One region of the Brevundimonas sp. LF-1 genome, then DNA from elsewhere that is predicted to be linked to it. Evidence: predicted binding sites of a transcription regulator. Region 1 holds the regulator's gene; the other holds the start of a gene.
The links. The regulator LexA, encoded in region 1, represses DNA repair genes until DNA is damaged. The targets are predictions, from matches to a motif close to ATGTTCNCNANNTGTTCT.
Positions count from the first base shown of each region.

Region 2: a site for LexA is predicted at 11,233-11,250, ahead of dinB (DNA polymerase IV). Genes of this name have one in related genera too.

Region 1 is NZ_CP146349.1:2,541,371-2,556,109, forward strand. It holds partial or broken gene V8F63_RS14020 (glycosyltransferase) at 1-769, opposite strand, end outside; gene V8F63_RS14025 (hypothetical protein) at 1,083-2,213, shown strand; gene V8F63_RS14030 (hypothetical protein) at 2,141-3,004, shown strand; gene V8F63_RS14035 (autotransporter outer membrane beta-barrel domain-containing protein) at 3,031-4,362, shown strand; gene V8F63_RS14040 (hypothetical protein) at 4,480-5,595, shown strand; gene V8F63_RS14045 (S9 family peptidase) at 5,652-6,584, shown strand; gene lexA (transcriptional repressor LexA) at 6,740-7,444, shown strand; gene V8F63_RS14055 (ComEC/Rec2 family competence protein) at 7,613-9,229, opposite strand; gene V8F63_RS14060 (DUF4131 domain-containing protein) at 9,177-9,704, opposite strand; partial or broken gene gltX (glutamate--tRNA ligase) at 9,763-11,177, shown strand; partial or broken gene gltA (citrate synthase) at 11,243-12,543, shown strand; gene V8F63_RS14075 (cupin domain-containing protein) at 12,679-13,068, shown strand; partial or broken gene V8F63_RS14080 (acyl-CoA dehydrogenase family protein) at 13,239-14,510, shown strand; gene V8F63_RS14085 (phosphotransferase family protein) at 14,485-14,739, shown strand, end outside.
Region 2 is NZ_CP146349.1:2,763,647-2,778,385, forward strand. It holds gene V8F63_RS15215 (TonB-dependent receptor) at 1-1,839, opposite strand, end outside; gene V8F63_RS15220 (FecR domain-containing protein) at 2,081-3,043, opposite strand; gene V8F63_RS15225 (sigma-70 family RNA polymerase sigma factor) at 3,034-3,630, opposite strand; gene V8F63_RS15230 (serine hydrolase domain-containing protein) at 3,846-5,183, shown strand; gene V8F63_RS15235 (FAD-dependent oxidoreductase) at 5,239-6,414, shown strand; gene V8F63_RS15240 (RidA family protein) at 6,509-6,889, shown strand; gene V8F63_RS15245 (LysR family transcriptional regulator) at 6,900-7,799, shown strand; gene V8F63_RS15250 (hypothetical protein) at 8,051-8,194, opposite strand; gene V8F63_RS15255 (DUF6880 family protein) at 8,346-9,542, shown strand; gene V8F63_RS15260 (alpha-ketoglutarate-dependent dioxygenase AlkB) at 9,539-10,120, opposite strand; gene dinB (DNA polymerase IV) at 10,126-11,175, opposite strand; gene V8F63_RS15270 (zinc-dependent alcohol dehydrogenase) at 11,347-12,519, opposite strand; gene V8F63_RS15275 (SRPBCC family protein) at 12,538-12,981, opposite strand; gene V8F63_RS15280 (hypothetical protein) at 13,593-14,021, opposite strand; gene V8F63_RS15285 (hypothetical protein) at 14,246-14,530, opposite strand.

The sequences.
Region 1 (14,739 bases):
ATCAGCACGCCGACGTTCTTCTCCTTGGCCGGACGCCCGGCGAAGCACAGCAGGCGGGCGTCGACGCCCAGACCCAGCTTCTTCAGCAGCCAGTCGCGATCGCGACGATCCGGATGGAAGGTATCGACCTCCACGCCCAGCGGGCGCACGACGATGCCGCCGACGCCGGCCTCTTCCAGCCGCCGGGCAATGAAGCGGCTGGGCGAGACGACGCGATCGAACTGAGAGAACAGCTTGGCCCAGCGTTTCTCGACCGGCTTCTTGGCCCACTCGCCGAAATGCAGGGCCGCGAGACTCGCCGGGTCCGAATGACAGAAACCCACGACCGGACAGCCGACCCTCTGGCCCGCCTCCAGCGCGCCCTGCCCCGGCGTATAGGGATCGCCCGCTTCGATCAGCGCGGGATTCAGCGACGACACCCAGGCGCCCCAACGACGCACCGAACCGGGCCAACGATAACCGTCGCCGAACGGCAGCTTGGGGCCTGCAGCCGCACCACGCCGTCGGCGCTCGCCTTATAGCCGGCGCCGGGCACGACAAGGCTGTGCGCCACGTCGGGGCGGTTGTCCGCCAGCCACGCCTTCTTGGACAGCAGGTAACGCTTCACCCCGCCCGAGCGCGGCGCAAACAGCATGGTGGTGTCCACCAGCCGGGGGCGATCCTGGGCCGCGCAAGCCTTCAGCGTGCGAAGGGTCGCAGCGACCTCGTCATCCAAGCCCGGAAACAGGCGCAGTTCGCTTTCCTGGACGTTGATCGGGCTAACGCTCATGCCTGGGGCCTTTCCGCTGAACTTCTTCACGCTAACGCCAAGGCTCCGACTTTGGATGCGGGACGGTGCAAATCAGCATCCTGCAGATTTTCCGCCCTATATCCGTCCCCGGCTACGCTGCAAGGCGGAAGCGCACAAGGCCGAGCTTGCATCCCGGCCACGCTGTGGTTTTCATCTGCCGTTCAGCTTCAGCCGCCTAACGCCAGGCCTTGCAATCGCCTCAAATTCAAGAAATTTGGGGCATGTGGGTGCGGACCCTGTTAGGAGGGTCGGCTCAGTCCTTGCGCGTGCGACCACGAGGGGTTTCCTACCGATGCGTATTCTGCTCGCGACCGCTGTAGCGATCGCTCCCCTGATGGTTGCGGCCGGCGCCCAAGCCGAACAGGTCATCTCGAACGGCCGCACCACGCCGATCAGCACCTCGACCGCCAATAACGGCGCCCGCGACGACGTGCGGATCGCCAACGGCGGCTCCATCGCGGTCACCTCCGGCGCAGCCGTGACGCTGGATTCCAGCAACAGCGTCAAACTCGACGCCGGCTCCAAGATCGACATGCTGAAGGCCGCCGACGGCGCCACGGGCATACTCGCCAACGGCGGCAACACCGGCGACATCACCATCGGCGGCCCCATCACCATCACCGATGCGATCGACGAATATAAGGACGACGACAAGGACGGCGACCTGGACGGTCCCTTCGCTGAGGGCAATAACCGCTATGGCGTTCGTGTCACCGGCGCTTCGCCCCTGACGGGCAATATTCGGATCGAAAACTCCGGTTCGATCCGGGTTGAGGGCAACAATTCCGCCGGTCTGTCGGTCGAAGCGCCCCTGACCGGCAACATCGTCAGCCTGGGCCAGATCAACGTCATCGGCGACAACGGCTATGGCGTCCGCACGACCGGCGATGTCAGCGGCGACGTCACCCTGCTGGGCGGTATCGGCGTCGTCGGCGAGAACTCGACCGGCGTTGCCATCGACGGCGATGTCGGGGGCCAGGTCAAGATTCAAGGCGCCGTGACCGCCACCGGCTATCGCTACACCACGGCCCCGCCGTCCAAGCCCACGACGGGCGAACCCTGGCCCGGCCAGACCTATCTCGAAAACCTGGATGCGGACGACCTGCTGCAGGGCGGTCCGGCCGTGCGATCGCCGGCGATGTCGGCAAGGGCGTCGTTTTCGACACCGCCCCGTCCTACGGTTCGGGCGGCATCGACGGCGACGACGACGGCGACGGCGTCAAGAACGGCGACGAGGACGACGACGGCGACGGCAAGAAGAATCGCGAAGACGACGATCGCGACGGTGACGGCATCCCCGACGCCCAGGAAACGACCGCCACCATCCGCTCGTTCGGCGGGTCGGCGGCCGTGCTGGTCGGTTCGTCCGACAGCGCCATCACACTGGGCGCGGCCGGCGCGGGCGATTCCGCCTATGGCCTGATCAACCGCGGCTCCATCGAAGCGGCAGGCGTTTACAAGGACGTCGACGCCAAGGCCGTGCAGATCGGCGGCACGGGGCAGGACGTGACGGTCGTCGGCGGCTTCCGCAACGAAGGCACCATCGTCTCGTCCGCCGTTTCCGCGAACAGCAGCACCGTCCTGGTCGGCAGCGGCGCTTCCTTGCCTACCATCTTCAACAGCGGCGCCATCCAGGGCTCCATCGCCACCTCCGACGCCGACACGGCGAGCGGCGTCCTGATCCAGAGCGGCGCCAACGTCGGCTCGATCTCGAACTCGGGCAACATCGCCGTGGCGGTGAACGGGTCCAAGGGTTCGGCCGTGGCGATCCGCGACGAATCCGGCACGCTTTCCACGATCAACAACACCGGTCGCATCATCGCCGTCGTCACGCCCGAAAAGGATGTCGAGCGCACCGGTTCCGCCATCGCCGTGGACGTCAGCGCCAATACGACCGGCGTGACCTTCGTCCAGGACGGCGTGGTCATCCCGGACAACAAGTTGCCTGATGCTGACGGCGACGGGGTGCCGGACGCCAATGAACCTGGGATCGTCGGCGACATCCGCTTCGGCTCCGGCGCCGACGTGCTGGATCTGCGCAACGGCACGGTGAACGGCGACATCTCGTTCGGGACCGGGGCCGACCGCCTGTCGATCAGCGGCGGAGCCGTGGTCAAGGGCAAGCTGTCGAACGACGACGGCCAGCTCGACATCGACATTTCCAAGGGGTCCTGGACGCTCAGCAGACCACCAGCCTGGATATCTCCAGCCTGAACGTCGGCAAAGACGGCAAGCTGATCGTGACCCTGGACGAGGCGACGGCCGACGAGTTCCGCTACAACGTGTCCGGCTCAGCCGACCTGGCGGGCGCCAGCAGCCTGGGCGTGCGCTTCAACTCCCTGATCGCAGCCGAGGGCACGACCAGCTTCAAGGTGATCAAGGCCGGCGATCTGAACGCTGGAGACCTGACGTCCGAGCAGTTGCAGTCCAATTCTCCGTACGCCTTTGTCGTCGAGATCGGCGACGTGACCGGCAACGAACTGTCGATCGACGCCCGCAGGATCACGGCCGAAGAGGCCAAGATGATCAACTCGGAAGCCGCCGCCTACGACGTGCTCTACGCCGGGCTGGCCGATAACGAGGTCATCCGCGCGGCCCTGCTGAACCAGACGGATCGGGAAGGCTTCTTCAACGTCTATCAGCAGCTGCTGCCCGAGCACTCGGGCGGCCCCCTGCTGTCGCTGGCCAGCGGCGTCGACGCCGTGACCCGCGCCCTGACCGGCCGCAACGCCGCGGCGACGCCGGGCGAAACCAGCGCCTGGGTTCAGGAGATCAACTTCTACGCCGACAAGGATAAGACGGACACCTACGGCTTCCGCTCGGAGGGCTTCGGCCTGGCGGGCGGCGTCGAGCGCGGCACCTCGATGGGCGCCTTTGGCCTGACCGCCGCCTTCACCTCGTCCGATCTGGAAGACCCGGAATCGGCCGCTGAAGAAGTGCTGTCGGCCAACCTGCTGGAACTGGGCCTTTATTGGCGAGCCCAAGGGCAGTATTGGTCGACCTGGGCGCGCGCGGCGGGCGGCTACGCCTCCTTCAGCGCGACGCGCAAACTGGTCGCCGAGGGCGTCAACCTGAAGAATGAGTCCGACTGGCACGGCTTCACCCTGGCCGCAGCGGGCGGGGCTTCTTACGAGCGTCACTTCGGTCGTGTTAACGTCCGCCCTGAAGCCTATGTCGAATACTTCTCGCTGAGCGAGGACGCCCGCTCCGAACGCGGTGGCGGCGACGGGTTCGACCTGGATATCGACGAGCGCGACGGCCACCTGTTCTCGGGCGTGGCGGCCGTCAACATCGGCTACGGCTTCGGCAAGGACGGCTGGATCCGCCCGGAAGTCCGTCTGGGCTGGCGTCAGAACTTCTCGGTCGACGCCGGGACCACCATCGCCCGCTTCGCCTCGGGCGGCGACGCCTTCACCCTGACGCCCGCCAGCATCGAAGGCGGCGGCCCGATCCTGGGCTTCCGTCTGAATGTGGGCAACGAGCTGGGGATGCTGGCCATCACCGGCGACGCCGAACTGCTGGAAGACTACGTCCGCTACACCCTGCTGCTGCGGGCCAGCTTCAAGTTCTGATTCTTCTTCGGGATTCGGATCAAAACGGGCCGTCGGATTCGTTCCGGCGGCCTTTTCCGTATCTTGTCGTCGCCTCGCGTCTTCCTATGATCCCTGTCAGTTCAGAGGGGGATTCATATGAACAAGTTCGCCTGGGCCGCCTGCGCCCTGATCCTTAGCGCCCACGCCCCGGCGCTGGCCCAAACGGTGCCGGCCCAGACGGCGCCGGCCGGTCAGACCGCCCTGCCCGCCGCCGACCGAGGCCTGTTCACGGCCCAGGACCTGTTTGGCATGGAGGTCGCCTCCGACGCCCAGATCAGCCCCGACGGCAGCCGGATCGCCTATGTCCGCCAGACGGCCGACATCATGACCGATCAGATGCGTCCGACCATCTGGCTGATTGACGTGAAGACGGGCCAGCACTCGCCGCTGGTCGCCTCGGCCGGCTCGCACCGCCAGCCGCGCTGGTCGCCGGATGGAACGCGCCTGTCCTACATCTCGAACGCCGAGGGCGGCGCGCCCCAACTGTTCGTGCGCTGGATGGCGTCGGGTGAATCGGTCCGCGTCACCAACCTGCCCAACACCCCGTCCAGCATAAGCTGGTCGCCCAACGGCGAGCAGTTGGCCTATTCGGTCCTGGTTCCCGGCGACAAGCCCAAGATCGGCTCGCCTTTGGCCAAACCGGAAGGCGCCAAATGGGCCCCGCCGCTGGAGATTATCGACACCGTATCCTATCGCTCGGACGGTCAGGGCTATCTCAAGCCCGGTTTCCGCCACGTCTTCGTCGTCGGCGCCCAAGGCGGCGGCGCGCGCCAACTGACTCACGGCGACTTCAATCACGGCGGCGGCCTGTCCTGGTCGGCTGATTCTCGCACCCTGTACCTCAGCGCCAACCGTCGCCCCGACTGGCAGCGCGAGGCCAATGACAGCGAAGTCTTCGCCCTGGACGTGCAGACGGGCGGCCTGACCGCCCTGACCAGCCGCGCCGGTCCCGACAACTCGCCCGTCGCCTCGCCCGACGGCCGCCGCATCGCCTATCTCGGCTATGACGACAAGCGGATGGGCTATCACAACACCCGCCTCTATGTGATGGACGCCGACGGCTCGAACAGCCGGGTGCTGACGGCGAACCTGGACCGGTCGGTCAAATCACCGGTGTGGAGCCGCGACGGCCGCTCGGTCTATGTCGCCTATGACGATCAGGGCCGCACCAAGGTCGCCCGCGTCTCGCTGGACGGCGTCGTCACCCCCTGATCGAAGACCTGACGGGCGACGATTTCGGCCGTCCCTACACCGGCGGCGACTTCACCGTGGCCGACGACGGCGCCATCGCCTTCACGCGCGGCACGCCCACACGCCCGGCCGACGTCCATGTGCTGAAGGGCGGCCGCAGCACCCAGCTGACGCGCCTCAACGCCGACTTCCTCAGCGCCCGCCGTCTGGGCGAGGTGCGCCGCATCCAGGTCGCCTCGTCTCACGACCAGCGCGCGGTCGAAAGCTGGCTCACCCTGCCGGCCGACTATGTCGAGGGGCAGCGCTATCCGTTGGTGCTGGAAATCCACGGCGGCCCGTTCGCCGCCTATGGCCCGCACTTCGCCACCGACAATCAGCTGTTCGCCGCTGCGGGCTACGCCGTGCTGTCGGTCAACCCGCGCGGTTCGACCTCCTATGGGGACGAGTTCGCCAACCTGATCCACCACAACTATCCGTCGAACGACTTTGACGACCTGATCAGCAGCGTGGACGCCGTCATCGCCCAGGGCGTCGCCGATCCCAACCGCCTGTTCGTCACCGGCGGCTCGGGCGGCGGGGTGCTGACCAGCTGGATCGTCGGCAAGACCGACCGCTTCAAGGCCGCCGTGGTCCAGAAGCCCGTCATCGACTGGGCCAGCTTCGTGCTGACGGCCGACAACCCGGCCTTCTTCGCCCGCTACTGGTTCGGCGAGTTCCCGTGGGAGAACCCGGAGGCCTATTGGCGCCGGTCGCCGCTGTCGCTGGTCGGCAACGTCAAGACCCCGACCATGGTCGTCGTCGGCGACGAGGATTACCGCACCCCGGTCAGCGAGTCGGAGCAGTACTACACCGCCCTGCAACTGCGCGGCGTCCCCACGGCCCTGGTGAAGATCCCCGGCGTCGGCCACAGCCTGGCCGTCCGTCCGTCCCAGAACGCGGCCCGCATGAACGCCATGATCGAATGGTTCGAGCGCTACAAGGACGGCGCTCCGGCGACGCCCGCCCGCTAAGGTCAGGTTCCGCCAGCCCTGAAGCCCGCGCCCGCCGTCGAACGGCAGGCGCGGGTTTCTGCTTTGAGGGCCTCAAGCGTGACGTTAGTTGACTTTTAACCAGAACACTTACAGAACATCACCAACGGTTCACGCCTTGTTCTGGATTCGCCGCCATGCTCACGAAGAAACAGCACGAACTCCTGATGTTCATTCATGAGCGCATCCGCGAGACGGGCGTTTCCCCGTCCTTCGACGAGATGAAGGAGGCGCTGGACCTGGCGTCCAAGTCGGGCATCCACCGCCTGATTACGGCGCTTGAGGAACGCGGCTTTATCCGCCGCCTGGCCCACCGCGCTCGCGCGCTGGAGGTCGTGAAGCTGCCGGAACAGGCGACGACCGCTGCTCCGGCCAAGGGGCGCGCTCCCTTCAAGCCCGACGTGATCGAGGGCGGCGGCCTGGGCCCGCGCCCGGCCGCGGCCGAGGCCGCCAATGACGTTCGTGACCTGCCCCTGTTGGGCAAGATCGCCGCCGGCACCCCGATCGCCGCCATCCAGCACGAACGCGAGCGCCTGCCGGTCCCGGAGTCCATGCTGGGCGCCGGCGAACACTACCTGTTGGAAATCGAAGGTGATTCCATGATCGAGGCCGGCATCCTCGACGGGGACACGGTCATCATCAAGCGGGTGGAGAGCGCCTCTTCCGGCGAAATCGTCGTCGCCTTGGTCGAGGGCGAAGAGGCCACGCTCAAGCGCCTGCGAAAGAAGGGCCAGTCCATCGCCCTGGAGCCCGCCAACAGCGCCTATGAGACCCGCATCTTCGGCCCTGATCAGGTTGAGGTTCAAGGCAAGCTGGTCGGCCTGCTGCGCCGGTATCACTGAGGCGCAGCCCTATAAACTCCGATCATCCCGGCCGACGCCGGGACCCAGTGCTTTGGCTTCAAACGGGGCCGTTTGATTGTCCCCTCGCCTCCTCTGGCCAGCGACAGCACGCGTATCTCTTACTAGATCCCGGCGTCCGCCGGGATGAGCGGGATTAAGAGACGGCGCCTATTCTGCTCCTCCACCGCTCCACGGTCGCCGTCCCCGCACTTCCGCCGCCCACAGGGCGCGCCAGCCGCCGGCGCCGTCGCGCCATAACTCCACCGAACCGCCGCGCGCATAGTCGGCGCCGTCCAGCACCAGCCGCCCTTGGCACGACGACGGCAGGGTTGTGATCACGGCGCGCACGCTGATCACCTGCGCGCTACGGCACATCTGATCCAGCTGCTCGGGCGTCGGCGCCGCCTTGCCCCACCACAGCGCCAGCGGCCCCGGTTCGCCGTCCGGCGCGCAGTAGGAACGCTTGCAGGTCCAGCCCTCGGGCGACCGTGCGACCGGCTCCAGCCCTCGACGCCGGGACCAAAGGTCGCTGGCGAATTGGCGCACTGCCGGCCGCACCACGACCGCGTCGCTTTCGAGCCGATAGGCCGCATTCGCTCCACCATCGCCGATCCAGATATCCGGCGGGGCCGGGCGCGGCCAGATCAGCACAGCCGCCGCAAACGGCAAGCCCAGAAACCGCCACGGCCCCCGCCACAGGCACATGAACAATATGCCCAGAAAGGCGACCGGCAGGGCGGCCGCAGGAGCGCTGGGGATCGCCTTCACGGCGCCCGGCAGACTGGCCGCCCAGTGTCCGATCATCAGCATGGCGTCGACTGACTGACCCGCCACCCACAGGAAGGGCGCGCCCAGTCCCAAAGGCTCCAGCGCTGCGCCCAGCGCCAGGGCGGGCATCATGACGAAATCCGCCAGCGGCGCCGTCGCCATATTGGCGATCAGCCCGTAGACGGCCGTGCGATTGAAGTGCTGCATGGCGAACGGTCCGGTCGCCATGCCCGCCACCAGGCTGGCGGCGCAGGCGGCCATCAGCCAACTGGTCAACCGCTGCGCGGCGACGATAGGCCAGGGCGCGGCGAACTCGCGGATACGGCGCGGCCAGACCTCGACAAGCGCCACCAGCGCCGCTGTCGCCGCGAACGACATCTGGAACCCGGGCGTCACGACGGCCTCTGGCCGCAGCAAGAGCACGGCAAAAGCCGCCGCCGACAGGGCCCGCATGGTCACCGCCTGCCGATCCGTCAGGATCGCCAGAAAGGCGATCGACGCGGTAATCGCGGCGCGCTCGGCCGGCGGCGGCGCGCCCGAGATGACGAGATAGGTCCCCACCGCGATCAACCCTGCGATCGCCGCGGCCTTCTTGCCCGAGACGCGCAGCGCCAGCCACGGCCACGCCGCAACGAGAAGGCGGGCGGCAAAGAAGACAAAGCCGCCCACGACCGCCATATGCAGGCCCGAGATCGACAGGATGTGCGCCAGCCCGGAATCGCGCATGGCGTCCAGATCCGGATCCTGAATCCATGTTTCGTGACCGGTCGTCATGGCCGCCGCCACCCCGCCGGTCCGCTCGCCCAGACGCGCCACGATCCGCTCAGCCAGAGTATAGCGAACCGCATTGACCTTCATCGTCGCCCTTACCCGCCACGGGGGCGGGGCGAGCACCGCCGGACGGGTCGGGCCCAGGGCGAACAGGGTCCCGCCCATCCCCTTGAAATAGGCGTTGCGGCCGAAGTCATAGGCGCCCGGGCTGGCGGGCGGCGGCGGCGGGTTCAGGATGCCGAACACCCGGATCGGCGCGCCCGGTGGCGGCGGCGCCCTTCACCGTCACGCGCAGCCGCTCGGGCGTTTGCTCAGGCGTCAGGCCCCGCACGCGCACCGGCGCCACCACGACACGCGCCCCGTTCTGACCGGACGAGTCCACGTCTATGACCCAGCCCTCGACCTGGGTGGGCGCCATGTCCGCAGGCGCGATCGGCGCCGCCACAGCCTCTGTTCTCAGCTTGGCCACCGCCAGTCCGCCCGCGAAGCAGGCCAGCATCAGCAGGATCAGGGTCGCCCAACGCGGCGCGCCTCTGACCCGACCGATGATCCAGACGCCGACCAGGACGGCGGCGCCCAGCACCAGCGGCCAGGTCGCCGGCTCGCCCTTCAGAGCGAAGTAGGCCGCGCACCCGGCGCCGAAGCAGACGGACGACCATAGCGGCCAGCGTTCGGCCTGCGCCCGCGCGTCGGCGAGCAAGCTGGCAAATAACCGGGCCATAAGGGTTCGCTTCCCCACAGGCGGGCGTATAAGACCCTGCCCTATGGATGCTGCCTCTATGACCTCCCCTTCATCGACCGTCGTCACCCGCTTCGCCCCCTCGCCCACAGGCTACCTGCATATCGGCGGGGCGAGAACCGCGTTATTCAACTGGCTTTACGCCAAGGGACGCGGCGGCAAATTCCTGATCCGCATCGAGGATACCGACCGCGAGCGGTCGACGGACGATGCGGTCAAGGCCATATTCGACGGCCTGTCCTGGCTTGAGCTGTTCGGCGACGAAGAGCCCGTCTTCCAGTTCGGCCGCGCCGACCGCCACCGCGAGGTGATCAATGAGCTGCTGGCGACAGGCCACGCCTATCGCGACTTCCTGACGGCCGACGAGACCACGGCCCTGCGCGACCAGGCCAAGGCCGAGGGCGCGACTTCGTCTCGCCCTGGCGCGACCGCGAGCCCAGCGTCGATGACCTGGCCAAGCCGCACACTGTGCGCTTCCGTCGGCCGCTGGATCAGGCCGTCGTCGTCGAGGACGCCGTGCAGGGGACGGTGCGCTGGGAATCGGCGTCGCTGGACGACCTGGTCATCCTGCGTTCCGACGGGGCGCCGACCTATAATCTGGCCGTGGTGGTGGACGACCACGACATGGGCGTGACCCACGTCATCCGCGGCGACGACCATCTGAACAACGCCGCCCGCCAGAGCCTGATCTACGACGCGCTCGGCTGGGCCCGACCGACCTTCGCCCACATCCCCCTGATCCACGGCCCCGACGGCGCCAAGCTGTCCAAGCGCCACGGCGCCCAGGCCGTGCACGAATACGCCGACATGGGTTATCTGCCCGAAGCCATGCGCAACTATCTGGCCCGTCTGGGCTGGGCGCACGGCGACGATGAACTGTTCAGCGACGAACAGGCCCTCGCTTGGTTCGACCTGGCGGGCGTCAACAAAGCGCCCGCCCGCCTGGACTTCGACAAACTGGCCCACGTCAACGCCCACTGGCTGCGGCTGGCGGACGACGACCGCCTCGCCAAACTGACGCTCGACGCCCATTTGGCGCGCGGCCGCACCCTGGAGCCGGACGACGAGGAACGGCTGCTGCGGGCCATGCCTTTCGTCAAGGATCGCGCTAAGACCATCCCCGAGTTGGCGGATCAAACGGCATTCGTGTTGCAGGCGCGTCCACTCGCGCTCAACGAGAAATCGGCCGGTTTGCTGCAAGGCGAAAGCGGGCAGAGAATTTCACGACTGCGTGAACGTCTGGCTCTTTTCCAAAGCTGGGATGTCTTCGCCCTTGAAGCCGAACTTAAGGCGTTCGCCGAGGAAGAAGGCGTAGGCTTCGGAAAAATAGGACCTTCCATGCGCGCCGCCTTGACGGGCGGTTCGGCCTCGCCCGATATCGCACGAACTCTTTGCGCTCTCGGGCGTGACGAAAGTCTCGGACGCTTGGATGATGCGCTGCAACAGACTAAGTGATCTCCCATAACCAACTCAGGCCGACCGCCTCCCCGCGCCGGTCCAAGGAAGAACAAGGGGCCTAGATGACTGAACAAGCGAAACCCGCCGGCTCGGCGACCCTGTCCTATCAGGACAAGACTGTAGAGCTCCCCGTCCTTTCCGGCTCGACCGGCCCGGACGTCATCGATATCCGCAAGCTGTACGGCGGCACCGGCGCCTTCACCTTCGACCCCGGCTTCACCTCCACGGCGGCCTGCGATCGGCCCTGACCTATATCGACGGCGACGCCGGCGTGCTGCTGCACCGCGGCTATCCGATCGACCAGTTGGCCTCGAAGTCCAACTTCCTGGAAGTCTGCCACCTGCTGCTGCACGGCGAACTGCCAAACGCCGCCGAATACGAAGAGTTCGAGCAGTGCGTCACGCGCCACACCATGCTGCACGCCCAGTTCGACCGCTTCTTCGAAGGCTTCCGCCGCGACGCCCACCCGATGGCGATCATGGTCGGCACCGTCGGCGCCCTGTCGGCCTTCTATCACGACAGCCTGGACATCCATGATCCGGTGCAGCGCAACATCTCGGCCATCCGCCTGATCGCCAAGATGCCGACGATCGCGGCCCGCGCTTACAAGTATCACATCGGGCAGCCCTTCATCTCGCCGCGCAACGACCTGTCGTACGCCGAGAACTTCCTGCGCATGTGCTTCGCCGTGCCGGCCGAGGACTACCACGTCGATCCGGCGCTGGTGCGCGCGATGGACCGCATCTTCATCCTGCACGCCGACCACGAACAGAACGCCTCGACCTCGACCGTCCGCCTGGCCGGTTCGTCGGGCGCCAACCCGTTCGCCTGTATCGCCGCCGGCATCGCCTGCCTGTGGGGCCCGTCGCACGGCGGCGCCAATGAAGAGGCGCTGAACATGCTGAAGGAAATCGGCACCCCGGACCGCATCCCCGAGTTCATCGAGGGCGTGAAGGCGCGCAAGTACAAGCTGATGGGCTTCGGCCACCGCGTGTACAAGAACTACGATCCGCGGGCCAAGGTGATGCAGCAGTCGGCCTATGAAGTGCTGGCCGCCACGGGTCGCGAGAACGACCCGCTGTTCCAGGTCGCCAAGGAACTGGAAGCCGTCGCCCTGCAGGACGAGTATTTCACCTCGCGCAAGCTGTTCCCGAACGTCGACTTCTACTCGGGCATCACCCTGTCGGCCATGGGCTTCCCGACCACCATGTTCACCGTGCTGTTCGCCCTGGCGCGCACCGTGGGCTGGATCGCCCAGTGGCAGGAAATGATGGCCGATCCGTCGCAGAAGATCGGCCGCCCGCGTCAGCTGTACACCGGCCCGACCGAGCGCGATTACGTGCCGCTGGCCCAGCGCGGCTAAGCGATCAAAAGCGTAAGACTGCACAAACGCCGGGGCGAAAGCTCCGGCGTTTTTCTGGTTTTGCGAAAGATCAAGACCCGGCCGCTTCGGGCGCGTTATGAGTCGAACTCTCCCAGTTCTTCATGAGGATCCGCCATGCAAGGCTATCTTGACGACATCGAACGGGCCACGCTCGACAACGACGACTATCGCCGCGTGCTCTACACCGGCCGTCACCTGCAACTGGTGCTGATGACGCTTCAACCGGGCGAAGAGATCGGCGAAGAGGTCCACGAAGGCCACGACCAGTTCTTCCGCATCGAACAGGGCGAAGGACAGATCGTCATCGACGGGCAGTCGCGCCCCGCCAAGGCTGAGTCCGGCATCATCGTTCCGGCCGGCGCCCGTCACAACCTGATCAACACCGGCTCGCAGCCGCTGAAGCTCTACACCCTCTATGGCCCGCCGGAGCATCGCCACGACGTGGTCCACCCGACCAAGGCCGACGAAGCCGAAGAACATTTCGACGGCAAGACCTCGGAATAGGCTCAGGCGACCGGCGCGCTCCCCCTGCAGACGGAGGAGCGCGCCCTCTGCCTTGGACGCTTCAGCCGATTTCAGATGACGAACGGTCTGGCATGGTGAAGCCTGTCGAGAATCTTCGACCGGTTGAAAGACCGACTCGGCGTTGTGGCCATGCCTAAGGGAGTTAAGCGATGGATTTCACCCTGACGGAACGCGAGCGTTCGTTTCAGGCGCGCGTCCGGGCCTTCATGGCCGACAAGGTGCGTCCGCGCGTCGCCGCCGTCCACGCCGAGATCGCTGAAGGCGACCGCTGGGCCGCGCCCCTGCCCTCGATCGAGGCGTTGAAGGCCGAGGCGCGCGCCGCCGGCCTGTGGAACCTGTTCATGCCGCCCGCCCCCGAAGGCATGGCCGAGCCGGACGATTTCGAGTTCACGGGCGAACGGCTGACCAACCTCGAATACGCCCTGTGCGCCGAAGAGATGGGCCGCATCGAATGGGCCAGCGAAGTGTTCAACTGCTCAGCGCCCGATACGGGCAATATGGAGGTGCTGCACCGCTACGGCTCGCCCGCTCAGAAGGCGCAGTGGCTGATTCCGTTGATGAACGGCGAGATCCGCTCAGCCTTCCTGATGACCGAACCGGCCGTCGCCTCGTCCGACGCCACCAATATCCAGACGCAAATCCGTCGCGACGGCGACTGCTATGTCATCAACGGCCGGAAATGGTGGTCGTCGGGCGCGGGCGATCCACGCTGCCGCGTCGCCATCGTCATGGGCAAGACCGACCCGGACGAGAAGACCTATCGCCAGCAGTCGATGATCCTGGTGCCGATGGATGCGCCGGGCGTGAAGATCGAGCGGCCGCTGAGCGTCTATGGCTATGACCACGCCCCGCACGGCCACATGGAGGTCAGCCTCACCGACGTGCGGGTGCCGGTCGAGAATATCCTGCTGGGCGAGGGGCGCGGCTTCGAGATCGCGCAGGGCGCCTTGGCCCCGGCCGCATCCACCACTGCATGCGCACCATCGGCGCGGCCGAAGAGGCGCTGGAGGCGATGACGCGCCGCCTGATGTCGCGCGTCGCCTTTGGCAAGCGGATCGGCGAACATTCGGTCTGGGAAGAGCGCGTCGCGCGCGCCCGCATCGACATCGAGATGACGCGCCTGCTGTGCCTCAAGGCCGCCGACATGATGGACCGCGCGGGCAACAAGGCGGCCAAGGACGAGATCGCCATGGTCAAGGTCCAGGCGCCGATGATGGCCCTGCGCATCATCGACGACGCCATCCAGGCCCACGGCGGCGGCGGCGTGTCCCAGGACTTCGAGCTGGCCGCGGCCTGGGCGGGCATCCGCACCCTGCGCCTCGCCGACGGCCCCGACGAGGTGCACGCCCGCGCCATCGCCCGGTCCGAGTTCGCCCGCCACGCTGAGGCGGCGCGATGAGCGATCTAGACGTCGCGCGTCTGGGACAGTGGCTGGCGGGCGTCCTGCCCGCCGCGCCCGCCGATATCCATCTGGAGAAGTTCCCCGGCGGCCAGTCGAACCCGACCTACCGGATGACCGTCGACGGCCGGGACTATGTCCTGCGCCGCCGCCCGTTCGGCCCCCTGCTGCCCTCGGCCCATGCGGTCGAGCGTGAATATCGGCTGATCAGCGCCCTGCATCCGACCGGCTTTCCCGTGCCCGCGCCGCTC
Region 2 (14,739 bases), 220 kb from region 1:
CAGGCGGTCGTCACGATCCTCCTTGATGGTCTCGCGTCGCATCTCCACGCCTGCGGCGAAACCGACCGGCCCGCCTGGCAGCTGATAGATATCGCCTCGCGAGACGCGCGCGTCCCACTGCATCAGCTCAGTTTCCGAGCGGCGGCCGATCTTGACCATGAAGCTGTCGATCGTTTCCGCCGCGTTCAGCCCGGTCTGGCCAAGAGACGGCTGCGCCAGATTTCCACCGATGAACGGGTTGTAGGCGTCCGGGGTGGTCCGGTTGATGGCTTCCTGCAACAGCGTCATGGAGACGCCGTCCATCAGGTCCGCAACCGAGGCTTTGGAGTAAAGCAGCCCGCTTTCCCAATCGAAACCACGCCAATGCCCGCGTAGACCGCCCAGCAGGCGATAGGTCTCGTTCTCGACTTCGATCACCCGATTACCGAGGTCGGCGAAGCGATAGTCCTGCACCTCCACCGCTGCGCCGCCTGCCGGGAAGGCGGTGGTTCCGGTTCCGGTCGTCAGCCCGGGAATGCGCGCGGTCACCCCGACAGCGCCGAGCGGATTCCAATAGGCGGTCGGCGACATCAACACGCGCTGATAGGCGAGCGGCGTGTCCTGGGGACGCTGCGACCAGCTGTCGGCATGATAATAGCCCAGCTCTCCGAACGCTTCGACGCCGTTGCCGAACTCGTGATTCAGGAAGCTGAAGACGTTCACGCGTTCCACAGCCGACGAGATCGTCCGCATCTGGTCCAGGTCGAAACGCAGGTTGTTGTCCTCGGACAGCGTCGCCAGCGTCGAGTTATCCCAGCAGGTTCCCTCGCGCGGGCCCGCTGCCAGACACCCCGGATTCGTCGACGGCTGGATGTGGAAGGACCCGGAGGTCGCCGTCAGGGTCTGGCCGCCCACCCGCGTCGTCGCGTTCGCGGGCTGCCAGGTCGTGGGGTTGAGGCGGATTCCTTCGGCCCAGGCCGTGATCACCGAATGGGTCCCGTAGTCCAACCCTGTCGCCCGCCCGTCAAAGCGCGCCAGGCGGCCCTCGACCGTCGCATAATCGCGCTCCCATACATAGAGGGCGTCGCGCGTCAGAAAGTCCGCCATCACGGAGATGTTGGTGCGCCCGTCGTTGAAGTCTCGCCCCATCTGAAGGTTGAAGGAATATTCCTCCATGCCGCCCTCGTCCGACCCCCAGCCCGCCTGGGCCGTAAAGCCGGTGAAGTTGTCGCGCAGGACGGTGTTGACTACCCCGGCCACGGCGTCCGTGCCGTAGAGGGCGGCGGCGCCGTCCGCCAGCACCTCGACCCGGCGGATGCCCATCGTAGGGATGGAGTTGGTGTTGACCGTCGTCACCGGCACGAAGTTCTCGACCTGAGTGCCCGGATGGTTGACAAGGCGACGCCCGTTCAACAGGGCCAGGGTGTTGCCCGTGCCGATGGCGCGCAGGTCGATCGACGCCACATCCCCGCGGGCGTTATTGATCCCGCCGTCGTCGCTGGCGGCTTCGTTGAAGTTCACGTCCCCGGCTTGAGGGATAGCCCGAAAAAGGTCGTCGCCGTCGGCCGCCGCAATAGCGTCGATCTCTTCCTCGCCTAAGACCGTGACAGGCAGAGCCTCATTGATCCGCACCGACGCGATGCGCGACCCGACGACCACCACGTCATCCACCTGCGCAGCTTCGTGGGAAGGCGCGCCCTGCGCTCGGCGGCGCAAGACGATCACGTCACCTTGGCGCTCGGCGATCTCCAGGTCCGCCCCGGCGATGATGCGATTGATAGCCGCCTCCACCTCCATGCGACCGTGAATGGAAGGTGAGCGCAGGCTCTCGAGATGGCTGGTCGGCGCCGAAATCTGCACGCCCGCCTGCCGCGCCAGCTCTGTCAGCGCTTGACTGATCGGCTGCGCGGGAAGGTCAAACTGCCGTTCTTGGGCGATAGCGCTGGTGCTTAAGGCTGCGGCCAGAACGGCGGCGGCTGCGCTCGCAACAAGGCTGCGTTTCCAGTTGTTCATTTGCTCCCCCGAGGAATTCGAGCGCTTTGAACAGCGCCTTCCTTCCCCAGACGGGGCGCGGTCTCAAAAACCGCCACTCCGGGAAAATTTAAATCGACGACAGACGGATTTCGGTGGGTGTGGCGGAAAAAGCCAGCCCCAGGCTGGTGGCGGCGGCCTTGGCGAACACTAACGGCGCGCGCGCGTCAAACAGCCCGGTGATCCGCTGGTGGGCGGCGGCGGCATCCCCGAACGATATCCGTTGCAGACTGAAGCGGGCGAAAGCGCGCGCCGCGTCGGCCAGCGTCTCGTCGTGCAGCGCCAGCCGGCCCTCTCTCCAGGCCAGAGCGCGCGCGGCCTGTTCGGCCTCGAAAGGAACGACTGAGGGATGCTGGTCAAGAGTGACCTGCTGGGCGGCGTCGATCAGCAGGCGCGCGGAATCCGGGGCCTTGAGACTGGCCCTGCCAGCTAAGGCGGCGACCTCAAGGGGGCCATGATCATACCGGCGAATGAGCACGCTCGCCTGATCCACGACTACCGAGGAACCCGCGGTCAGGATGCGAAAGGGCCGCCGGTCGTCGGCGATCTCGAACAAGGCCTCGCCCGCGGCCATAACAACTTCGCGCACGCTGCGGTCGTAGCGGAGGGACACGGACGTCAGAGCGCTGAGGCTCATACGCGAGCCGTCTTCGAGACTGAATTCCTTCACCTCTCCAAGACCCGTTCTATAGGACTGCGAACGGCGCCACACCGCGGCCCCGACCCCGGCCACGCCGAGGCCGAGCACCGCCACGGCGGCCACGGCTTCGCGACGTGAGGCCAGTCTGCGCGAGCGTTCCTGAGCTCGTCTCGCCACGTGGGCGGCGGTATTGGGCGGGGCGAGAAGCGCCGCCAAACGGCGGCTGTTCGCTGCCACAGCGCGCGCCCGCGCATAGGCGCCGACGCGGCGGGCGTCCTGGCTCAGCCATAGCTCAAACTCAGCCGCTTCTCCGGCCGTCAGGTCGCGCTCGACGCGCGCAGCCCAAAGCGCCGCCGCGTCGTCGATCTCCCCGCTTGTCTCGTTCAGTCCCATCCAGACGTCTCTCGGCCTTTCCCGCCAACAACGCCCAACCGGCGCGCCATCTTACTAGACGTAACCGGAACTGAATATCCGCCGTCCGCATAGGCGTCCATCAGAAGTCGGAACGCGCGAGCGACGTGTTTCTCCACGGTGCTGACGGGTATCCCTGTCCGTTCTGCGATCTCCTTCATGCTGAGTCCCTGCACCCGGCTGAGCATGAAAATGGTGCGCGTCTTTTCTGGAAAGGTCGACGTAATCTCGATCAGAATGCGCAGTTCGTTACTGGCCTCCGCATGGTCCTCAGGCGTCAGGACATCGACCGCATTGGCCAATTTCTCCAGATCAGCCAGGTCGGTGATCGAGACGATATTCTTGCGCCGATACCGATCGGCAACCACCGAATGCGCAGTCCGAAACAAATAAGCTCGAACGTGGACAACCTTCTCTAAGCCGGGCGCCTGCACCAGACGCGCATAGGTCTCCTGGATGATGTCATCGATATCGAACTCAGCATGCCGGGCCTTTCGCAGCCAGCCGCGCAAGGCCGGTTCGGCCGGCAACACATGCCGCGCCAGCCACTCGTCCCGCAAATCCAGCATGATCGATTATCCTCCCCGGACGGAAGGATGGGCGAACATGGCGGCGGAACACAAGCCTCCCCAGGCTGACCGCGTGCCTTTATCCAGCGATCCATAACGCGGAGGTTATGCCCGATAGCAGCATCACCCTCTTGCAGACCTGGACCATTTCGCCACCCTCGTTTCGTTGATTTCGGGGCGCTGTCCCAGGGGGCTCGATGCTCAGAATTTTGACCGTGACGGCCGCCGTCCTTATCGGAACTCCAGGCCATGCGCTCGATCGCGCCGCAGCAGAGGCGATCATCGCGGATCCGCGGGGCCTGGGAGCTCCAGGCTGCGCCGTGGGCGCCTTCCGCGACGGCGTTCCCCTGTTCATCACAGCGTCCGGCGCCGGCGACATTGCGCGCGGCACGCCCCTGGACGGGGACACGCTTTTCTACGCCGCCTCCATATCCAAGCAATTCACCGCCCTGGCAGCCGCCCTGCTGGCTGAGAGCGGTCGGCTGGATCTCGACGCTGACATAAGGCGATATCTGCCGGAATCGCCTGACTACGGGCGGCCGGTCACGTCGCGCATGCTGATGACCCACACGGCGGGCGTGCGGGACACCCTGGACCTGATCCGCATGGCCGGGCTTGGTCGCGCGGCAGATGTCAACAAGGACACGGCCCTGCGTCTGGTGCTTGCCCAACAGAGCACGAACTTCCCACCGGGGACCAACTATACCTATTCCAACGGCGGCTACCTGCTCCTGGCCGAGGTGGTCGCCAGAGCTTCGGGCATGCCCTTCGCCGACTATGCCCGTCAGGCCATTCTGGAGCCCCTGGGCATGACGCGAAGCGTCTTCCTCGCGGATCGACCCGCCTCAGGGCCCAACATCGCCCACGGCTATGCACTGACGCGCCGCGGTTTCGAGGTGCGCGACACCTACCCCCGGTTCAGCGGATCAGGCGGCTTGATGATTAGCATGAACGATCTGGCTCGGTTCGAGCATGACATTGCGGTCGGCCATAAAGTCTGGACCCCCGCGGTCGCGCGCTTGATGACCGCGCCGGGCCGCCTCGATAACGGCGCAACGGCTCGGGACGATCGCAACGGCCTAGCCTACGCTGGCGGCCTCATGATTGGAGCCCGTGGCGGCCGATCGTTTATACAGCACGGCGGTTCCGCCGAAGCCTTCAAGAACTTCTATGCGCGCTTGCCCGAACAGCGTCTGTCGCTCGCGCTGTTCTGCAACCGGGACGACTGGGTCGCTCAGGACAAAGCGGACGCTATCCTGGACGCCATTGCCACAGAAACTGACAGTTCCGCCCAGCCGGCGCCCGCGTTCGAGGGCCGTTATGGTTCACCCGAGGTCGGGGCGACCTACACTTTGACAACGACGGGCGATGGGCTGGACGCCGTCGTCAGTCGAGATGGGGCCGCGGACGCGTCCCGTCGGCTGCAGTTCAAGCGGGATGAAGACGGCGCCTATCGCGCCGGTGGAACGCGCCTGACCTTCGACCACGACGGCGGTGCCTTCACCTTGTCGACCGCGCGGGTCACGGCCCTGCGCTTTCATCGGCTGGACTAGCCGGACGCAGACTCGCCGCTCGGCCTCAGCCTCCTCCTGAAATTTCGGTCTCATAATGTTGAGCTTGCAAAACCGCGCGCCTGCACGTGGCCGGGCGCATGACGCCCCTCGACGGCTTATCGTCATAGGGACGGGGGTCATCGGCCTCGCCACGGCCTACGCCTTTGCCCGTCGGGGATGGTCCGTGACGGTTGTGGACCAGGCTGAGGGCCCGGCCCTCGGCGCCTCGTTCGCGAACGGGGCGCAGTTAAGCTACGCCTATACAGACGCCCTGGCGCACCCTGACCTGCTGCGCAGGCTGCCGCAACTGACGATCGGCCTCGATCCCAGTTTTAAGGTTCGGGGCCTCCTCGACCCGGACTTCGCGCCCTGGGCCTTGCAGTTCCTGCGCAACTGCACCTGGACGCGCTTCAGCGACCATACCCTAGCCGGCCTGCAACTGGCTTTGGAATCCAGCGCGGCGCTGGAGGCTCTGATGGAACGCCATCCGTTCGAATTTCACCACGCCGTCCCCGGCAAGCTGCATATGTTTCGAAGCAGAGCCGCGTTTGAAACCGCTCGACGGGTCGTCGATATCAAGCGACGCCACGGAGGCCGACAGGCGGTGTTGTCCTGGCGCGAAGCGGTCGCAATCGAGCCTGCGCTGCGCGCCGCCGGCGAGGTCGTCGGCGTTATTCACACGCCGGATGACGCGGTAGGCGACCCCTTTCGCTTCTGTACCGAACTGCTGAAGGTTCTGACGCAACAGTACGGCGTGACCGCTCGCTTCGGCTTCAAGGTCGTACGTCTGGAAGCCCAGGAGGGCCGCGCGTGGGTCGCGAACGCAGCCGGCGACGTACTTCGCGCCGACCTATTGGCGATCTGCGCGGGCGTTGACGCGCCGCAGCTCTTGCGCAAGCTGGGACTGTCGGCCCCGGTCTGGCCGATGAAGGGTTACTCCTTCACCGCCGCCGTCGGGCCGGAAGCGCCTCGTCTGAGCGTCACCGATTCCGCCCGCAAGGTGGTTTTCTGTCGACTGGCTGATCAAATCCGCGTCGCTGGTCTGGCCGAACTGGGCGCACAGTCGACTGCGGTGGATCGCAGACGCGCCGCTCAACTGATCGACCTGGCCCGTTCCGTCCTGCCCGCCGCCGCTCACTACGACGCCGTGACTAGCGTGTGGGCCGGCCTTCGGCCGATGTCGCCGTCATCCCTGCCGATCATAAACCGTCCGCGGCCAGAGCCGTTCTGAACGTCGGTCACGGGATGCTCGGATGGACTTACGCCATGGGCGCCGGCGAACGGGCGGCGGCTTTGTCGGCCTCATCACGTCTTGAAAGGATCCCATGACCCAATCTCCGTCCCGTCTCGCTCCTCCGCTCAGTGCCGCCCGTCAGGTTGGCGATCTGCTTTTCGTCTCCGGCCAACTGCCCCGAGGAGCGGACGGCGAGATCGTAGACGGCGACATTGTCGTCCAGACCCGGCGGTCGCTCGCCAATCTGCAGGCCGTGCTGGCCGCGCACGGCGCCCAGACCTCCGATGTGGTCAAGGTCACGGCTTGGCTGACTGACCCGAGCCATATGAGCGGTTTCAACGCCGCGTATAGCGAAACCTTCAAGCCGCCCTACCCGGCCCGAAGCGTTGTCATATCGGGACTGATTGCGGGCGACGTGGAGATCGAGGCCATCGCGCAGCATCCGCAACCGCTCGCGACGGCCCGAGACTAAAGGAGGCGGGTTGTTGCATACGCGGCAGGTCGAGGTCTTTCACGCCATCTATGTCCACGGTTCGATCAGCGCGGCGGCGAGGACCCTGCGCGTCTCTCAACCCTATGTCAGCACGGCGCTGCGCCGCCTCCACGACCAGCTCGGCTTTAAGCTCTTCGTACTAGTGCGCGGGCGTCTCGTCCCCACCGACGAAGCCCACGTCCTGTTCGGCGAAGCGAACCATGTCTTTGACCGCATCGAGTCGCTGCGCCGCGCAGTAAAGAACATCCGGACGCACGGGGGCGGCCACATCAGGCTTGCTGTCGTTCCGTCTCTGGGTTTGGACATCGCCCCGCGCGCCATTGCTAGGTTTCGGGAACATCACCCCGGCATCACGATGGAGATCCAGACCCTGCACCACGACGACCTGTTTCGTTCGCTGCGGGAACGTGAATGCGACCTGGCCATAGCCTATGATCCCCCGGATCACGCGCGGCTGTCGCGGACCCGGTTGGGCCAAGGGCAACTCATGGTCGCTCACAAGCCCGACGCCTTATGTGCGACGCGCGATGGACTTGCCCTGACACAACTGCACGACCAGGAGATCATCGGCGTCTCGGGCAGCGGCCCCATCGGCAACCTGCTCGCTCGGGCTCTAGAAGTGGAACGCGTCGCCGTGCGCGAGGTGATCTCGGTCCAGACCTTCTTCGTCGCCGCAGCATTGGTCCGCTACGGCGCTGGCGTCTCGGTGGTCGATGAGTTCACAGCACGCGCCGGCCTGTTTCAGGACATCGTATTCCAGCCGCTGAACCCGTCGCTACGTTTCAGCGTCGAATGCGTGCATCTCGAAGACCGACCTATTTCCGGCATTGTGGGCGAATTCATCGCCCATTTCCAAAATGTGCTCCCAGAGTCGTCTAGACAAACCTAATCCAGCAGAAGGCGGCAATCGGGAAATAAAGCGCTGCCCCCAGGTCCAGTTCTGGGCAGAGCCGGACGCGGCCGGTCACAAGAGGTCGCCATTATCAGAGCGGTCACTACCACTCAATTGCAACCACCCATTTAAGGCAAAGCTTGTTCGACCCCTCTGACGGCGCCGCAGCGCACCAGGGCCTCAAGGCCGACGCCGCACCTCCCAGTCCAGGGTCCACCGCCCTGCCCCGGCCGGCTTGAGTTCTGAAGTCACGCGGGCACCTGACGGTCCAGCCCGTCTAGGAGCAGCGACGTCCCGCTGACAGCAGCCACCGTGGCGTTGGTCTGCCAGAAGGGCCCCGACATGCCACGCATTGAAAAACGGATATGAACCGTGTCGTTGACCTTGGGCATGAGCGCCTTCCTTTCAGCCGAGCAGCGGCCTTCTTGCGGCGCCTTGTACACGGCCGGACGAACGGCGCCTCCCGCCGAGCCGGGGCCAGCGTCGGGATGAGCATGCTATAGACGCCCGGGTGGCGAACACCCTTCCTGCCCCAAGGACCTCATGGCGCGACAATCTCGGATTTCGACCCGGCTATCCGCAGCCAGCCTGGTCCAGCTCGGCGCGCCGCGCCTGGCGGAACTCCTTATCGAGGCCGGCGCCGGAAACGCCAATCTCAAGCGCCGGCTGCGTCTCGAGCTGGCGGCCGAGATCAGTCCTGACATCCTGGCCCTGGAGATCGACAAGCGCATCACCGCCGTCTCGGCCGCGCGCACCCGCGTGTCCTGGCGAAAACGCGGCGAACTGATAGAGGACCTGAACGCACACCGCCGGATGATCGTCGAGCGTCTGGCGCCCGAAGCGCCCGGCGAGGCGCTCGCCGTCCTCGTCCGCTGGTTCGACCTCTATTCCGGCCTGTCCGCCCGCGTAAAGGACACCAAGGGCGAACTCCCCGCCGCTTTCGAGGCCGCCGCTCCTGAACTTTTCACCCTGGCGGAGACAGCCGGGGACGAGGCCTTGCGCGACCTGGTCGACGCCCTGCGCCGACACCCGCAGGATTACGCTCGCTGGGCATCCGCCGCCGGCGAGACCCTGGGTCCACGCACCGCCCGCCGGCTGCTCGACAGCCTGGACGCCTCGGTCAGGAAGACCCCGGCAGGCCGCAACCTTTTACGTCGCCTAGCGGACAAGGCCGGGGACCTCGACCTCTGGCTGTCGCTCATCACCCCCGAACAGGCCGGATCCCCCGACATAGCCGCAGACATCGCCCGCCGCCTCCTGGACGCCGGCCGCGTCGCCGAAGCCCGCGCCGCCCTGGAGGCCGCCTTGAGCCCCTCCCCGCTAAACCGCCCCTGGACCTTTGGCCACAGCCCGAAGAACGGCGCACCGCGCCTGACCCCGGCGTGGGAAGCCGCCTCCATCGAAGTGCTCGACGCCGAAGGAAGCCGCCAGGAGGCCCAGGACCTGCGCTGGAGCCTGTTTGAACGCGACCTGTCGGCTCCGGTTCTGCGTGACTACCTCTCGCGCCTGCCCGACTTCGACGACGTCGAGGCCCTGGACCGGGCCTTCGTCCACGCCGCCAGCCATCCGGACTTCGAGGCCGCCATGCGCCTCCTGATGGACTGGCCCGCTCACAGGGAGGCCGCGGCCCTCGTCCTGGCCCGACCTCGGGAAGCCCGGCAGGCTCGCCCGGTGTCTGCGGACTGGGCCTCTCGCCTGGCCCAGCGTTATCCCGAAGCCGCCGACATCCTGGCGAGCTAGACGCTCTGGCCAGCCAGGGTCCTGAAGGTGATGGAATAGCGCAGCGCCGTCATCGGCGAGATCGAATGCTCCCAGTCGCTGCGCGCCTCGCCTGACAGCCGATAGGCCGATCCAGGCGCCAGCGGCGCGGCTGATCGACGCCATCCCGTCCCGTCCTTCCGGCGCAGACGCATCATGCAAGGCGCGAGAAAGGAGACGCCGAGGATCTCCCCGTAAACCGGCCTGTCGCGGTGCCAGCCGATGCCGGCTCCGGGGGCGTATTCATTGACCAGAGCCTGGACGAAGGCCTCTTCATCAAGGTCCAGCCGTCCGGTCAGACGGCCCAGAAGCGCCTTCAGGAAGTCCGGCCACGGCGCGGCCGTCTCCAATCGACGCCGCTCCAGATCATAGCGGCGTCCGAAAGCGGCGATCTGTCGGAAGCCCTGGTAGCCCATGTGCTCATAAGGCCTGAAATCCAGCCGCTGTAGTTCCTCGACCACCGCTGCCTGCTCGCATGTCGACAGGACATCCGGCCAATAGTCGAAGCCCGGAGGCACGGCAGGCTGGGAGGCGCGCCCGAACAGGTCCGCCTGGAGCATGGCTGTCACAGCGCCAGCTCGCCCACAGAAGCCCTTGAGGGCGCTCCCGGCGACGCCTTCTCCAGATTGGACAGGGTCACGCCGACAAGACGCACGCCCCTGGTCGGCGGATAGAGGGATCTTGCCAGCAGCCGGGCGATCTCGCGCAACCGTTCCTTCGAGGCGACCGGCTCATTGAAGGACCGGCTCCTGGTCGATTGCTGGAAGTCCGCCCATTTGACCTTCACCGTCACGGTCCGGCCCAGCGATCCGGCCTTTTCGCACCAGGCCCAGACATCATCCGCCATCTCGTCCAGCCGGGCCTCGATCGCCGCCGGATCGACCAGATCGCTGGCGAAGGTGGTCTCCGAGCCGCTCGACTTGCGCTCGCGATCCGGATTGACCGGGCGATGATCCTCTCCCCGCGCCACGCCATGGTACCAGGCGCCGGACTTGCCGAAATGATGCTGAAGAAAGGTTAGGGACTGGCGTCTGAGGTCCGCGCCCGTCTCGATGCCCAGGCGGTTCATCTTCTCAGCCGTCACCGGCCCGACGCCGTAGAAACGCTTCACCGGCAGGACCTCGACAAAGGCCTCCCCTCGCCCGGGCGGGACCACGAACTGGCCGTTGGGCTTGCGCTGGTCCGAGGCCAGCTTGGCCAGGAACTTGTTGTAGGAAATCCCGGCCGAGGCCGTCAGACCGGTCTCCTCGAGGATGCGCGCGCGGATCTCCTCGGCCGTCGCCGACGCCGTCGGCAAGCCCCGGATGTTGGCGGTCACGTCGAGGTAAGCCTCGTCCAGGGACAGGGGTTCGATCAGGAGCGTGTAGTCGGCGAAGATGGCGTGGATCTGCGCCGAGACGGCGCGATAGACCTCAAACCGGGGCGGCGTGAAGATCAGTTCCGGGCACTTGCGCAAGGCGGTGCTCGACGGCATCGCCGACCGCACGCCGAACTCGCGCGCCTCATAGCTGGCGGCGGCGACCACGCCGCGCGAAGCGGCGTGGCCTACGGCGACGGGACGACCGCGCAAGGCGGGATCGTCCCTCTGCTCCACCGAGGCGAAGAAGGCGTCCATGTCCACATGGATGATCTTGCGAGGGGGCGACGTCCATACGCTACGCTTAGCAGAAAGAGAACAAAACAAGAACATGCTTCGTGCTCCCAACAGGCTCAGCCATGAATGCCCGTCGCCAATGCAGACGACCATTTATCCTGCCCCTAGAAGCCCGCCGCCCGGGCGGCGCGTTTAAGGTTTGAGGACAACTTTGGTCCACTCGTTGGGATTGTCGTGGAAGTTCTTGTAGGCCGTTGCGGCCTCCTCAAGGGGCAGGCGATGGCTGATGAGGTCGGTGGTGTCGATCTGACCGTCCATCACCAGTTCCAGCAGCCTGGGCAGGTATTTCTGCACATGGGTCTGGCCGGTCTTCAGGGTCAGCCCCTTCTGCATGAAGGCCCCGATCGGCAGCTTGTCGCCGATCCCGCCATAGACTCCCGGCATGGAGATGCGCCCGCCCTTGCGGCAGGCCATGATCGCCTCGCGCAGCACGTGCTGGCGATCCGTGCCTAGTTTCGTCTCCTGCTTGACGGCGTCGATGATGTTGTCCGGCGCGAAACCGTGCGCCTCCATGCCCACGGCGTCGATGCAGGCGTCGGGTCCGATGCCCGCCGTCATCTCCTTGAGCGCCTCCAGCACCTTGACCTCGTGATAGTTGAGCACCTCGGCCCCGTTCTGTTTCGCCAGGGCGAGACGACGCGGATGGTGGTCGATGGCGATCACCCGCGCCGCGCCCATGTGGATGGCGCTCTTGATGGTGAACAGGCCGACCGGGCCGCAACCCCACACCACCACGGTGTCGCCCGGCTCGATCCCTGCGTTTTCCGCCGCCATCCAGCCGGTCGGGAAGATGTCAGACAGGAAGAGCACCCTCTCGTCCTCGACGCCGTGAGGCACGACGATAGGTCCGAAGTCCGAATAGGGAATGCGCGCGTACTCGGCCTGCCCGCCCGCATAGCCGCCGGTCAGGTGCGAATAACCGAACAGCCCGGCGGCGGGATAGCCGTAGGCGACCTCGGAGGCGTCGGACTTGTCGGCTGGATTGGAGTTGTCGCAGGCCGAATACTGCTCCTTGCCGCAGAAGAAGCACTGGCCGCAGGCGATCACGAAAGGAACCACCACCTTCTGCCCGACCCGCAGGCTGGTGTTTCCCCGCCCCACCTCGACGACCTCGCCCATGAACTCATGGCCGAGAATGTCTCCGCGGTGCATACCGGGTATTACGCTGTCATAGAGGTGGAGGTCCGAGCCGCAGATTGCGGTCGCGGTGATCTTGATGATGGCGTCGCGAGGATTGACGATCTCCGGATCGGGGACCGTGTCCACCCGAACATCGTGTTTGCCGTGCCAGGTCAGTGCGCGCATGAAATATGTCCTTGATAATCAGCCGCGGGGAGCGGCGCCGGGAGCCTGGGAAGTGGAAACCTCCCCCGTCTCCATCAGTTGTTTGAAGCGGCGAAGTTCGCGTCGTGCCTGGATGCGCGGTTCACGCTGCATCACCTTGGCCACAAGCTTGCCCACGGCGCCGGCGGGAGGGTCATAGCTGATCATGACCCGGACCTCGGTCCCCCGCCCGAAGGCGTTGTCGCGGAACTCGACCCAGCCCTCGTGATCGACGTCCGCTGCCTCCGTGGAACGCCAGGCGATCTTTTCGCCCGGCCGGTCTTCGACGATCTCGGTTTCCAGTTCGACATCCATGCCGCCGGGCCCGGCTATGACCCAGTCGCGTCCGTCGCTGCTGACCGACCGCACATTGGCCATGAAAAGAGGAAGATTCCGGAACTCCCGCCAGAAGGCGTAGAGTTCGGATCGGGGCCGGTTGATCATGGCGGCCTGGATGGACGAGGAGGCGTGATCCCCCTCATGTACGTCGTCGTTCAGAAATCCTGTCGACGCCATGTCTGCGTCGGTGCTTCTGGGCTCAGTCTGCATGGGTTCTCTCCTGGTTCCGGGGAGGCGCGGACGCCTCCTCCGATCCTAGTTTCTCGCGCGCTATGGCGAGGTCTCGAACAAGCCTGGTCCGTGTCTGGTCAAACCGCGCCTTCTCTTCGGCGGCCCGCGCCTCGAGGCCTTGCATCTCGGCGCGAACGGCTGCCGCGCTTTCGGCGTGGGCCTGATCGAGCGCCTTCAGCTCCTCAGCGAGGCGCTGGGCCCGATTCTGCTGGGCCGTGGTCGCTCCCTTGCGCGCCCTGGGGGCGCCCCACGGCGGCCGGCCTTGCCGATATCGACCGTCAAGCCACGCTCGATCACCTCTCCAGGCCGCGCTCTTGCCGCCTCGGCGTCCTCTGCATCGGGCGCCTCCCTGGCGAGGCCTGAAGCGAAGATATCCTGCCGGATGCCCCAGGCGGCCAGAGCCTTGGGCCTGGAGGACGCAGCCACCGTGAAGCGATGGAAGCCGTCCGACCATTCAAAGAGCTTCAGCCTAGGAGCCATGTCGATCAGATCGCCGCCTGGATTTCCCGCGCCTTCCGCAGGTAATGCTCGACCTTCGGCGGTGCTGTCGGGGCATCAGCGGCAAGCGGCGGCGCAGCCGTATTGTGCGTGAAGCCGCGATTCAGGACCACGACCTCCTGGCGGGTGGAGGCCTGCCGGTCGATATAGAGCCGGTCGAAATCCCCAACGCCCGCCGACCTCGGATTATCCAGCAGGCCCCTGGCCCGCTCAGGAGCGACGTCGCCGGACCGGATCTCGCTCATGGCTGCGCCAGGCGCATAGCCGAGTATAGTGTTCCCCATGGCGGCGAAGGTTTGATCGACTGGAGCTGAGACAGCGTCCTGGGCCTTGTCGACGCACCCGTCGTCCCCTTGCGGATTGCGGGCGGGGAGAAGCCCAGTGACGGAAGCGACGATGATCGGGGCATGGCGCAAGGTCATGAGGCTCCTCTTGGGTGTGACTAAGCAAGCGCGCCGCGCGTCCTCCGGTTTCCCTTTGGCGACTTGGGGCGGGGTCGAGAGCTTGGCGAGCCCGGAGCAGCGGGGCCGCGAGCCATTGTCGGGAACACGACACAAGCCCGAACGCCTGTTCGCCTTGGCCGGAACCCCCGCGTTGGCTCTCCGTTCGGGAACCGCCGGCCGAGCGCTGGGGGTCTCGGTCAGCCGAGAGCGCCAAGGCGAAGACTGCGCTCGCCCCGTCGCCCCGTCGCGCGGCGGCGGGGCTCCTGATCGTCGATGAGCCCCAGGTCCCGACGGAGATCGGTGAGAAATGCGCTGGTGACCTCTCTCTCCGCGCTCTCTCCAAACTTGGCGTCCGCGCAGAGTAGGAGGCTCCCCACCTCCTCCTGCTCAGGCAGCCCCTTCTCCACCCGGGCGTCGATCTGGGTCAGTTGAAAGGCGGCGGTCGAGGCGAGCGAAAGCGCTCCGGACTGCTGGGGGTTCATGGGCGGTGTCCTTCCGGCGATATAGGGCAATCCTTGTCGCCGGTCTGGCGCTCGTGGTTCGTTTCCTCGCCTCCTTCATGCTCGGCTGGACCCAAAGCGCGCGAGCGGCCGCCTAGAAGGCGCTGGAGCATGGCGCCGCGGCCCATTGGACCGTCGCTTATCTCGCCGCCCCCGGCTCAGATGCGATCTTCCAGACTGGCAGAGCGAGC